2 regions of the Reyranella sp. genome follow, and region 2 is predicted to be linked to the other one. Evidence: predicted binding sites of a transcription regulator. Region 2 holds the regulator's gene; the other holds the start of a gene.
The links. Region 2 encodes HrcA, which represses chaperone genes, less so after heat shock. Its sites were predicted from a motif close to GTTAGCACTCNCNNNNNGNGAGTGCTAAC; they were not measured.
Positions count from the first base shown of each region.

Region 1: groES (co-chaperone GroES) is a predicted target of HrcA. The motif match lies at 2,718-2,746, and genes of this name have one in related genera.

Region 1 covers NZ_OZ257242.1:7,910,071-7,914,483, reverse strand. The annotation lists gene ACQY8M_RS38565 (EamA family transporter) at 1-439, shown strand, start outside; gene ACQY8M_RS38560 (NAD(P)H-dependent flavin oxidoreductase) at 449-1,393, shown strand; gene ACQY8M_RS38555 (hypothetical protein) at 1,374-1,679, opposite strand; gene ACQY8M_RS38550 (hypothetical protein) at 1,795-2,109, opposite strand; gene ACQY8M_RS38545 (usg protein) at 2,240-2,506, opposite strand; gene groES (co-chaperone GroES) at 2,784-3,098, shown strand; gene groL (chaperonin GroEL) at 3,168-4,413, shown strand, end outside.
Region 2 covers NZ_OZ257242.1:1,186,441-1,190,853, forward strand. The annotation lists gene ACQY8M_RS05735 (hypothetical protein) at 1-1,640, shown strand, start outside; gene hrcA (heat-inducible transcriptional repressor HrcA) at 1,672-2,757, opposite strand; gene ACQY8M_RS05745 (hypothetical protein) at 2,857-3,189, shown strand; gene rph (ribonuclease PH) at 3,258-3,977, shown strand; gene rdgB (RdgB/HAM1 family non-canonical purine NTP pyrophosphatase) at 3,977-4,413, shown strand, end outside.

The DNA of each region.
Region 1 (4,413 bases), 1.4 Mb from region 2:
CGGCGCCGGCGCGAGCCGGTCCGCGGTGGGCTTCGCGCTGGCTACAGGCGCCACCGTCGCGGCCTACAGTTTCCTTGCCGGCATGGGCGTGCGCAGCGGCGGGACCGTGCTGGGTTTCCAGGCATGGCTCGAGATCGTCAACGGCATCGTCATGGTGGGCTTTGCGCTGCTGACGCGGCGCGCGGCGTTCGTCGACTATGCTCGCCGCCACGCCGCGACCGGTGTGCTGGCGGGCATCCTCTCGGTGATCGGCTTCCTGGCCTATCTCGCGGCTGCCAGGAGCCTGCCATTGGGGCCGATCACGGCGCTGCGCGAGACCAGCGTGATCTTCGGCGCGGTCATCGGCACGCTGGTGTTGAAGGAAGGCTTCGGCCTGCGCCGGATCACGGCTGCGTCGATGGTCGTCGCCGGCATCGGGCTTCTCGCCGTCTTGAGGTAAGCTCCGACCATGCCACTGCCTGTTGCTCTCAAGAACCGCCTGAAGCTGCCGCTGATCGCGGCGCCGATGTTTTTGGTCTCCGGCCCGGCACTGGTCAAAGCCGCGTGCCGTGCCGGCGTGATCGGCTCCTTCCCGACCGCCAACTGCCGCAGCGTCGAGGAACTCGATGCGTGGCTGGCCGACATCAAGGCCGCGACCGGAGGCGCGGCGCCTTTCTGCCCGAACCTGATCGTGCATCGCTCCAACCCGCGCGTGGCGGACGATCTCGCCGCCGTGCTGCGTGCGAAGGCGGAGATCGTGATCACTTCGGTAGGCTCGCCCGAGCCGGTGATGAAGCCGTTGAAGGACGCGGGCTGCCTGGTGCTGGCCGACGTCGCCTCGGTGCGTCATGCACAGAAGGCGGTTGCGGCGGGCGTCGACGGGCTGGTGCTGCTGACGGCCGGCGCGGGCGGCCAGACCGGCTGGGTCAATCCCTTTGCCTTCGTCCGTGCGGTCCGCCAGTTCTGGGACGGCATCGTGGTGATGGCGGGCGGCATGTCCGACGGCCATGCCATCGCTGCGGCCGAGACGCTGGGTTGCGACCTCGCCTACATGGGCACCAAGTTCATCGCTACGCGCGAGAGCCTGGCGAAGGACGAGTACAAGCAGATGCTGGTGAAGAGCCGGCTCGACGACGTGCTGCTGACCCGCGCCTTCACCGGCCTGGAAACCAACATGCTGCGCCCGTCGATCGCCGCCGCGGGGCTCGATCCCGACAACCTGCCGCAACGTGGCGCGATCGATATCGCCAAGGACATCAACGCCGCGGAACGAGACAGGCCGAACGCCAAGCGCTGGAAGGACATCTGGAGCGCCGGCCACTCGGTCTCGGGCGTCGCCGACATCCCGTCGGTCGCCGAACTGGTCGAGCGGACGGCGACCGAATACCAGGCGGCTAGTGCTTACCGTTCCTGAGTTTCGCGACCTGTCCCACGATCGCCGAGGCACTGGTCACCAGGACGGGCATGCGATGACTGAAGTCGGTCGGCGTCTTCATGACGTCGGCGACGGCGTTCAGCCGGCTGGTCGCGCTACGCAGGGCCGTCAAGGTGCCGCGAAGCGCGGCCCCGTCATGGCTGGCGCAAGGCGTGGCCCCTTCCAGCCGGTCCTTGATTTCCTCGAGCGTGTCGAGTGAAGCGCTTTCCCAGTCCAGCTCGGCTGCCCGCAGCAGGACCCGATTGATGCAGGCGAGAGCCGCCATGCGCTCGCCTTCGATTTTGCCATGACTTAGGTCGAGTAAGAGACTTCGAGATGAATGCATGTCGCCCCCCGGCTTGTTGCGGGAGGACACTCGCATGCATCGCGTTATTCGAGCGTTAGTCGGCCGTGAGGCGGTCGGCGACAGAAGAACGGGTGATGCGTTTGACGTTCGCAAGGTTGATGTACTTCGTCCAGAGTTCTCGCTCGCGCTTCAAGAAGGCCTCGGCCCTGGCGATCTCCCAGTCGCGCGGCGGCGTGGTGATGCCGATCTCAAGCGGGCGCTTGTGCACCTCGGGCTTGTGCAGCGCCTCCATCCCCCAGCCGGGGAGCTTGCGCTGGATCTCGACCGGCACTTGCCTGCGCACCGTGAAGGACAGAAGGGTGATCGCCTCTGTTTCGGGATATTGCGGCGCGCGTCGGGAGGACGTCATGCCGAGGGCGCGGACTTGGCCCGCGCGCACGTAGGTCCCGCCGATGACGATATCGCAGGGCGCTCAGAAAGGGGGAGGGCGATTCTCCGGTTCATGCCGCCAGCGAAAACCGCCCGCCTGCGCCCGCCCGTCAATGCAGGTGATAAAGTCCTGATGCGAAACCGAATTCTGCCGGCTTGATGAGCTGGGTGCTCGCCACGCGGACACGGTGCAGCTTGCCGTCGAGGTTGGTCTCCCAGAATTCGAGGAACTTGGTCAGGTTGGGGAAGCGGGGGGCCTTGTCCAGGTTCTGCCAGACATAGCTTTGCAGAACGTGCTTATGGTCGGGCATCCAGTACAGAATTTCAGCGGTGGTGATGCGGTAATCGTTGAGCTGAGCCACGAAGCTGCGGTCCATCAAGTCGCTCCTTGACACGTTACACGTAACGAAATAGTCACGCGCCTTTAACGAAAAGTCAGCAAAAATCGTTCCATATCAATGGATTAGCAGCCATCTCGCATGATTGCTGCTAATGCGAAGGGGTTCTTCGCACCTGCACAGCCAGATGAGGGAACCTTTCAGCGTTTGCCTTGACTCGACCTGCGCACAATCCTAAATCCCCTGCGCCTTTGGCACTCATCGCAGGAGAGTGCTGACAGGCATAGGCACACCGAGGGATTTAGGAGGCTACAGCATGAAGTTCCGTCCGCTTCACGACCGAGTCGTGGTCAAGCGCGTCGAGGAAGAAGGCAAGACCAAGGGCGGCATCATCATTCCGGACACCGCCAAGGAAAAGCCGATGGAAGGCGAAGTCGTGGCCGTTGGCCCGGGCGCCCGTGACGAGAAGGGCGCGCTCGTGCCGCTCGACGTCAAGGCTGGCGACCGCATCCTGTTCGGCAAGTGGTCGGGCACCGAGGTCAAGCTCGACGGCATCGAGTACCTGATCATGAAGGAAAGCGACATCATGGGGATCGTCGAAGGTTCCCCCGCCATGAAGAAGGCGGCCTGAGCACTTCCTGAAGTGCGCGAGCGCTTCCGATCCGACCAATCCAGACATATCCAAAGAGGAATTTGAACAATGGCAGCCAAGGAAGTCCGTTTTAGCGGCGATGCCCGCCAGCGCATGCTGCGCGGCGTCGACATTCTCGCCGACGCGGTGAAGGTCACGCTCGGCCCGAAGGGTCGTAACGTCGTTCTCGACAAGAGCTTCGGCGCTCCGCGCATCACCAAGGACGGCGTCACCGTCGCCAAGGAGATCGAGCTCGCCGACAAGTTCGAGAACATGGGCGCCCAAATGGTGCGCGAAGTGGCCTCGAAGACCAACGACATCGCCGGCGACGGCACGACGACGGCGACCGTTCTCGCCCAGGCGATCGTGCGCGAGGGCGTGAAGTCGGTCGCGGCCGGCATGAACCCGATGGACCTCAAGCGCGGCATCGACCTGGCGGTCGAGGCGGCGGTGAACGACATCAAGGCGCGCGCCAAGAAGATCACCGGCACCGACGAAGTGGCCCAGGTCGGCACCATCTCGGCCAACGGCGACAAGTCGATTGGCAAGATGATCGCCGAAGCGATGAAGCGTGTCGGCAACGAGGGCGTGATCACGGTGGAAGAGGCCAAGAGCCTCGACACCGAGCTCGACGTCGTCGAGGGCATGCAGTTCGACCGCGGCTATCTCTCGCCGTACTTCATCACCAACGCCGACAAGATGATCGCCGAGCTCGACTCGCCGTACATCCTGCTGTTCGAGAAGAAGCTCTCGGGCCTGCAGGCGATGCTGCCGGTGCTCGAGGCGGTCGTGCAGTCGGGCAAGCCGCTGCTGATCGTGGCCGAGGACGTCGAGGGCGAGGCGCTGGCCACCCTGGTCGTCAACAAGCTGCGCGGCGGTCTCAAGATCGCTGCCGTCAAGGCGCCGGGCTTCGGTGATCGCCGCAAGGCGATGCTCGAGGACATGGCGATCCTGACCGGCGGTCAGCTGATCTCCGAGGACCTCGGCATCAAGCTCGAGAACGTCACGCTCGACATGCTCGGCAAGGCCAAGAAGGTCATCGTCGAGAAGGAAAACACCACGATCGTCGACGGCTCGGGCAAGAAGGCGGATCTCGAAGGCCGCATCAGCCAGATCCGCGCCCAGATCGAGGAGACCACCTCGGACTACGACCGTGAGAAGCTCCAGGAGCGCCTGGCCAAGCTCGCGGGCGGTGTCGCCATCATCAAGGTGGGCGGCGCGACCGAAGTCGAGGTCAAGGAGAAGAAGGACCGCGTTGACGACGCCATGCACGCCACCAAGGCGGCGGTCGAAGAGGGTGTCGTCGCCGGCGGCG
Region 2 (4,413 bases):
ACTGGATGATCAATCCGCCGACGCTGCTCATCTTGGTTCATGCTGTCCAACAGCCGATCGGCCGGCCTGAATTTGCAGCGCTCAACCTGAACCGCAGCGAGGCCACCGGTGCGGGCAACCTTCAGACCGATCGCTCGCGCGGGCGTACCGATCCACAGGAGCTGACGCCGATCGTGGCGGCACGTCGCCTGGACGAGACCTATACCTGCTTGCTGGGCGCGGTGAGAATCCATGGCGCCAGCACAGCCAAGGTAGACCTGCTGGCGGAGTGGATCGATCCCGTCGACCTGCCGGACGAACCCGCGCCGGCCCAACGGAGCTTCAAGGCGCATGCCGACGAGCTGCCGCTCACGCGGCTGCGCGAAGGATACCTCGCCGCGCCCGGCACGCCGCCGCGGCGGGTCGGGTACTACGACCCGGAGCACGACCAGATCGCCATGGTGCGCGCCGGCGACAACGCCGGGCCAGCAGCCGCCGGCGATCTTTATTTAAGGGACGCGGCACCACGCCACGAGTTGGGCGACACAAAACGTCATATTGTGCGCTACGTCGCCGTCGCGACCTCGCGCTATCGCGAGTATTTCGCCCAGGATCTCGACTTCACGCGCACCAGCGCACCGATTGTTGTGGACGTGCCGGCCTCCAGTCGGCCGCTGGCGCCCGACATCTGTTACGTCGTGCCAACTTTCGGCTGGCAGCGGCAGAGCGACACCAACATGAAGCGCAGCATCCGCTATGGCGGCGGTCTGCGCGTCTGGCTGAACAGGCCATGGTTCTCTTCAGGTACCGGCGAGCTTCTCGGCGTGGCGCTGTGGAACGGTGCCAACGGTCCACTGAACGACGCCAACCGTGACAAGTTCAAGAGCGTATTCACGCAGTGGGGCATGGACCCGATTTGGGATACGGGCCCGCTGCGGGCAGTGCCGGAAACCCGCCACTTCCCCGACGCACTGGCGTCCGACTACTACGTCTCCCTCGAGGAGGCGAGCGCCCGCATCTCGGACAGCGAGCCCGGGCGGGTCGACATCGTGGGCTTCGAGCCGCAATTCGACCGCGAGCGTAAGCTGTGGTTCGCCGATCTCACCATCGACCTCAGGGACGGGCCCACTTACGCCCCGTTCGTGCGACTGGCGCTCGTGCGCTATCAGCCGCACGCGCTGGATGATGCCCGCATATCGCGGGTGGCGCTCGCGTCGTTCGCGCAGCTGACGCCGGACCGTGTGGCGACCGTGACCGCCGACCCGCATCACCCGCGCACGCTCAGGATCGCCATCAGCGGTGTCGCGCCCAGCGGGCCACCTCCAGCCGGACCCGCAGCGGACCGGCCGGCGCGGCCCACTCACATCCAAGTGCGCGTCCAGAAGAAGCCGCCGGGCGGAAGTGAACTCGAATGGCATGACGCCCCGGCAGCCGAAGCAAGCGTGACACAGCTCTATGAGGGCCATGCGCTGTTGCAGAAAGACCTCGGCCTATGGGCCGGCGGCGTTACCTTCGTCACAGCGCCGGCTCCCGGCGCGTATCGGCTGCTGATCGAGGAGTTTGAGTATATCTCCGCAAACTATGCGGAGAACAGGCGGGCACCCGGCCGGATCATCTACGCGGAGATCATCGAACTGGATGCGGCGATGGTGCAAGGATAGAGCCTGAGCGAGCGCGTGAGCGGCGGCGTTCTCAGCCAACCATCCGTCCGATCGTCCGCGCCGTGTAGTCGACCAGCGGGATGATGCGGGCGTAGTTCAGCCGCGTCGGGCCGATCACGCCGATGGCGCCCAGGATGCGCTCCTGCGAATCGCGGAACGGTGCCACCACCATCGAGCAGCCGGTGTTGGAGAACAGCGGATTGTCGGCGCCGATGAAGATCTGCACGCCGGCGGCGCTGTTGGCGAGCTCGAGCAGGCGGGCGAAGCTCTCGCCGCGTTCCAGCGCATCGAACAGCAGGCGCACCCGCTCGAGGTCGCCGATCGCGGTGATGTCCTCCAGCAGGCGCGCCTGGCCGCGCACGATCAGCGCGCCGCCCGGCTCGCCCGCCCAGGTCGCGAGGCCGGATTCGATCACCCGGGCGGTGAGGTCGTTGAGCTCGGCGCGCTTCAGCTTGATGTCTTCGAGGATCAGCCTGCGCGCATCCTCGAAGGTGCGGCCGGAGAGCCGCGCATTGAGGTAGTTGCTCGCTTCGGTCAGCGCCGAGGCGGGCATGCCGATCGGCGTGTCGATCAGCCGGTTCTCGACCTGGCCCGACTGGGTGACCGTCACGACCAGCGCCCGGCCCGGTCCCAGGTTCACGAACTCGATGTGCTTCAGAGGCTGCTCGGTCTTGGGCGCCATGACCACGCTGGCGCAGCGCGACAGGCCCGACAGCAGGCTGGTCGCCTGCTCGAGCGCTTCATTCATGCTGCGGCCGGCGGCCGTGCAGCGCGCCTCGATGCTCTCGCGCTCCTGGTCAGAAATATTTCCGACTTCGAGCAGGCCGTTGACGAACAGCCGCAGCCCGGCATTGGTCGGCAGCCGGCCGGCCGAGGTATGCGGCGCGTAAAGCAGCCCGGCATCCTGCAGGTCGGCCATGATGTTGCGGATCGTGGCCGGGGACAGCGTCTCGGTGATCTTGCGCGTGAGCGCGCGCGATCCGACGGGCTCGCCGGTTTCAACGTAGCTTTCCACGACCAGGCGCAGAACCTCGCGCGCCCGATCGTTCAAGGCGGCGATCGGCGTTACGGCCTGACGCTGACCCGAGGACGAATCCGGCAGAGTCGCTATGGGCATCCCGAATCGATGAAGAGCCATGACAAAACCTAGGTACTGCAGCCTTCGCGGTCAACGCGTCACTGGGCCGTAAACGGATGGCTATAGTATGTTTATCGCGTGTTCCGGGGCTATCGATTTGAACATCCGAGGGATGAGACCGTCGTCGAGGTCGGCGGCTGGTCATACCTTTGGGCGGGCCTGTTCGGCGCCTTCTACCTCTGGCGGCATGGCTTTGGACGACTGTTTCCGAAGGCCTTTGCAATCAATCTCGGTTATCTGCTTTTCTTCGTCGGCGTGTGGGCGGTGACATCCTGGGTGGTGCCGCTCAGGATTCAGGCCGCCATCCTGCTGGCGATGATCCCTACTTTGATCATCGCCCAGGGCGCCACGATGCTCCGGATGCTCAAGGGCGCCTATCGCCACCGCGGCTGGATGGTACGGCAGGGCTGACCGGCCCGCGCTTGTCCCCCGCGGCCGACTTGGCCATAAGCGCCTGTCCCGACCCCAGGAGACAGATCATGCGCCCTTCCGGCCGCGCCCCCGACCAGCTTCGCAAGATTTCCCTAGAGCCCGGCTACTCGCGCCACGCCGAGGGCTCCTGCCTGGTGAAGTTCGGCGATACCCACGTGCTGTGCACCGCCTCGGTCGACGAGCGGGTGCCGCCGTGGATGCGCAACACCAACCGCGGCTGGGTGACGGCGGAGTACGGCATGCTGCCGCGCTCGACCCATACCCGCAGCGACCGCGAGGCCGCGCGCGGCAAGCAGTCCGGCCGCACGCAGGAGATCCAGCGGCTGATCGGCCGCTCGATGCGCGCCGTCGTGAGCCTGCCCGCCATGGGCGAGCGCCAGATCAACATCGACTGCGACGTGCTGCAGGCCGACGGCGGCACGCGCACCGCCGCCATCACCGGCTCCTGGGTCGCCCTGCATTTCGCCTTCGAATGGCTGATCAAGGAAGGAAAACTCACCGCCAACCCGATCACCGGCCAGGTTGCCGCCGTGTCGTGCGGCCTGTGGCAGGGCACGGCCGTGCTCGACCTCGACTACCCCGAGGACTCGAAGGCCGACGCCGACGCCAATTTCGTGCTGACCGGCACCGGCGGCATCGTCGAGGTCCAGGGCACGGCGGAGAAGGAGCCGTTCAGCGAGGCGCAGTTCGTCGAGTTGATGGAGCTTGCCAAGAAGGGCGTTGTCGAACTGACGCGGCTGCAGCGGCTGGCGATCGGAAAAGCCTGATGCCGCGTCGCTTCGTCCTGCCGAAGCTGGTCGTGGCGACGCACAATCGCGGCAAGGCCGACGAGATCCACACCATGCTGTCCGGCTTCGGGGTGGAAATCGTCTCGGCCGCCGAACTCGGCCTGCCGGCGCCCCCGGAGACAGGCACGACATTCGAGAGCAACGCCACGATCAAGGCGCTGGCCGCGACGCGTGCCACCAGGCTGCCGGTGCTGGCCGACGATTCCGGCCTCAGCGTGCATGCGCTCGACGGCCAGCCCGGCGTCTATACCGCCGACTGGGAAGGTCCGACGCGCGACGCAATGGTCGGCATGCAGCGCATCCAGGACGAGTTCGTCCGGCGCGGCGTGCCCGACACCGATGCGGCGCGGCGCGCGACGTTCCATTGCGTCCTGGCACTGGCGTGGCCCGATGAGCATCTCGAGCTGGTGCACGG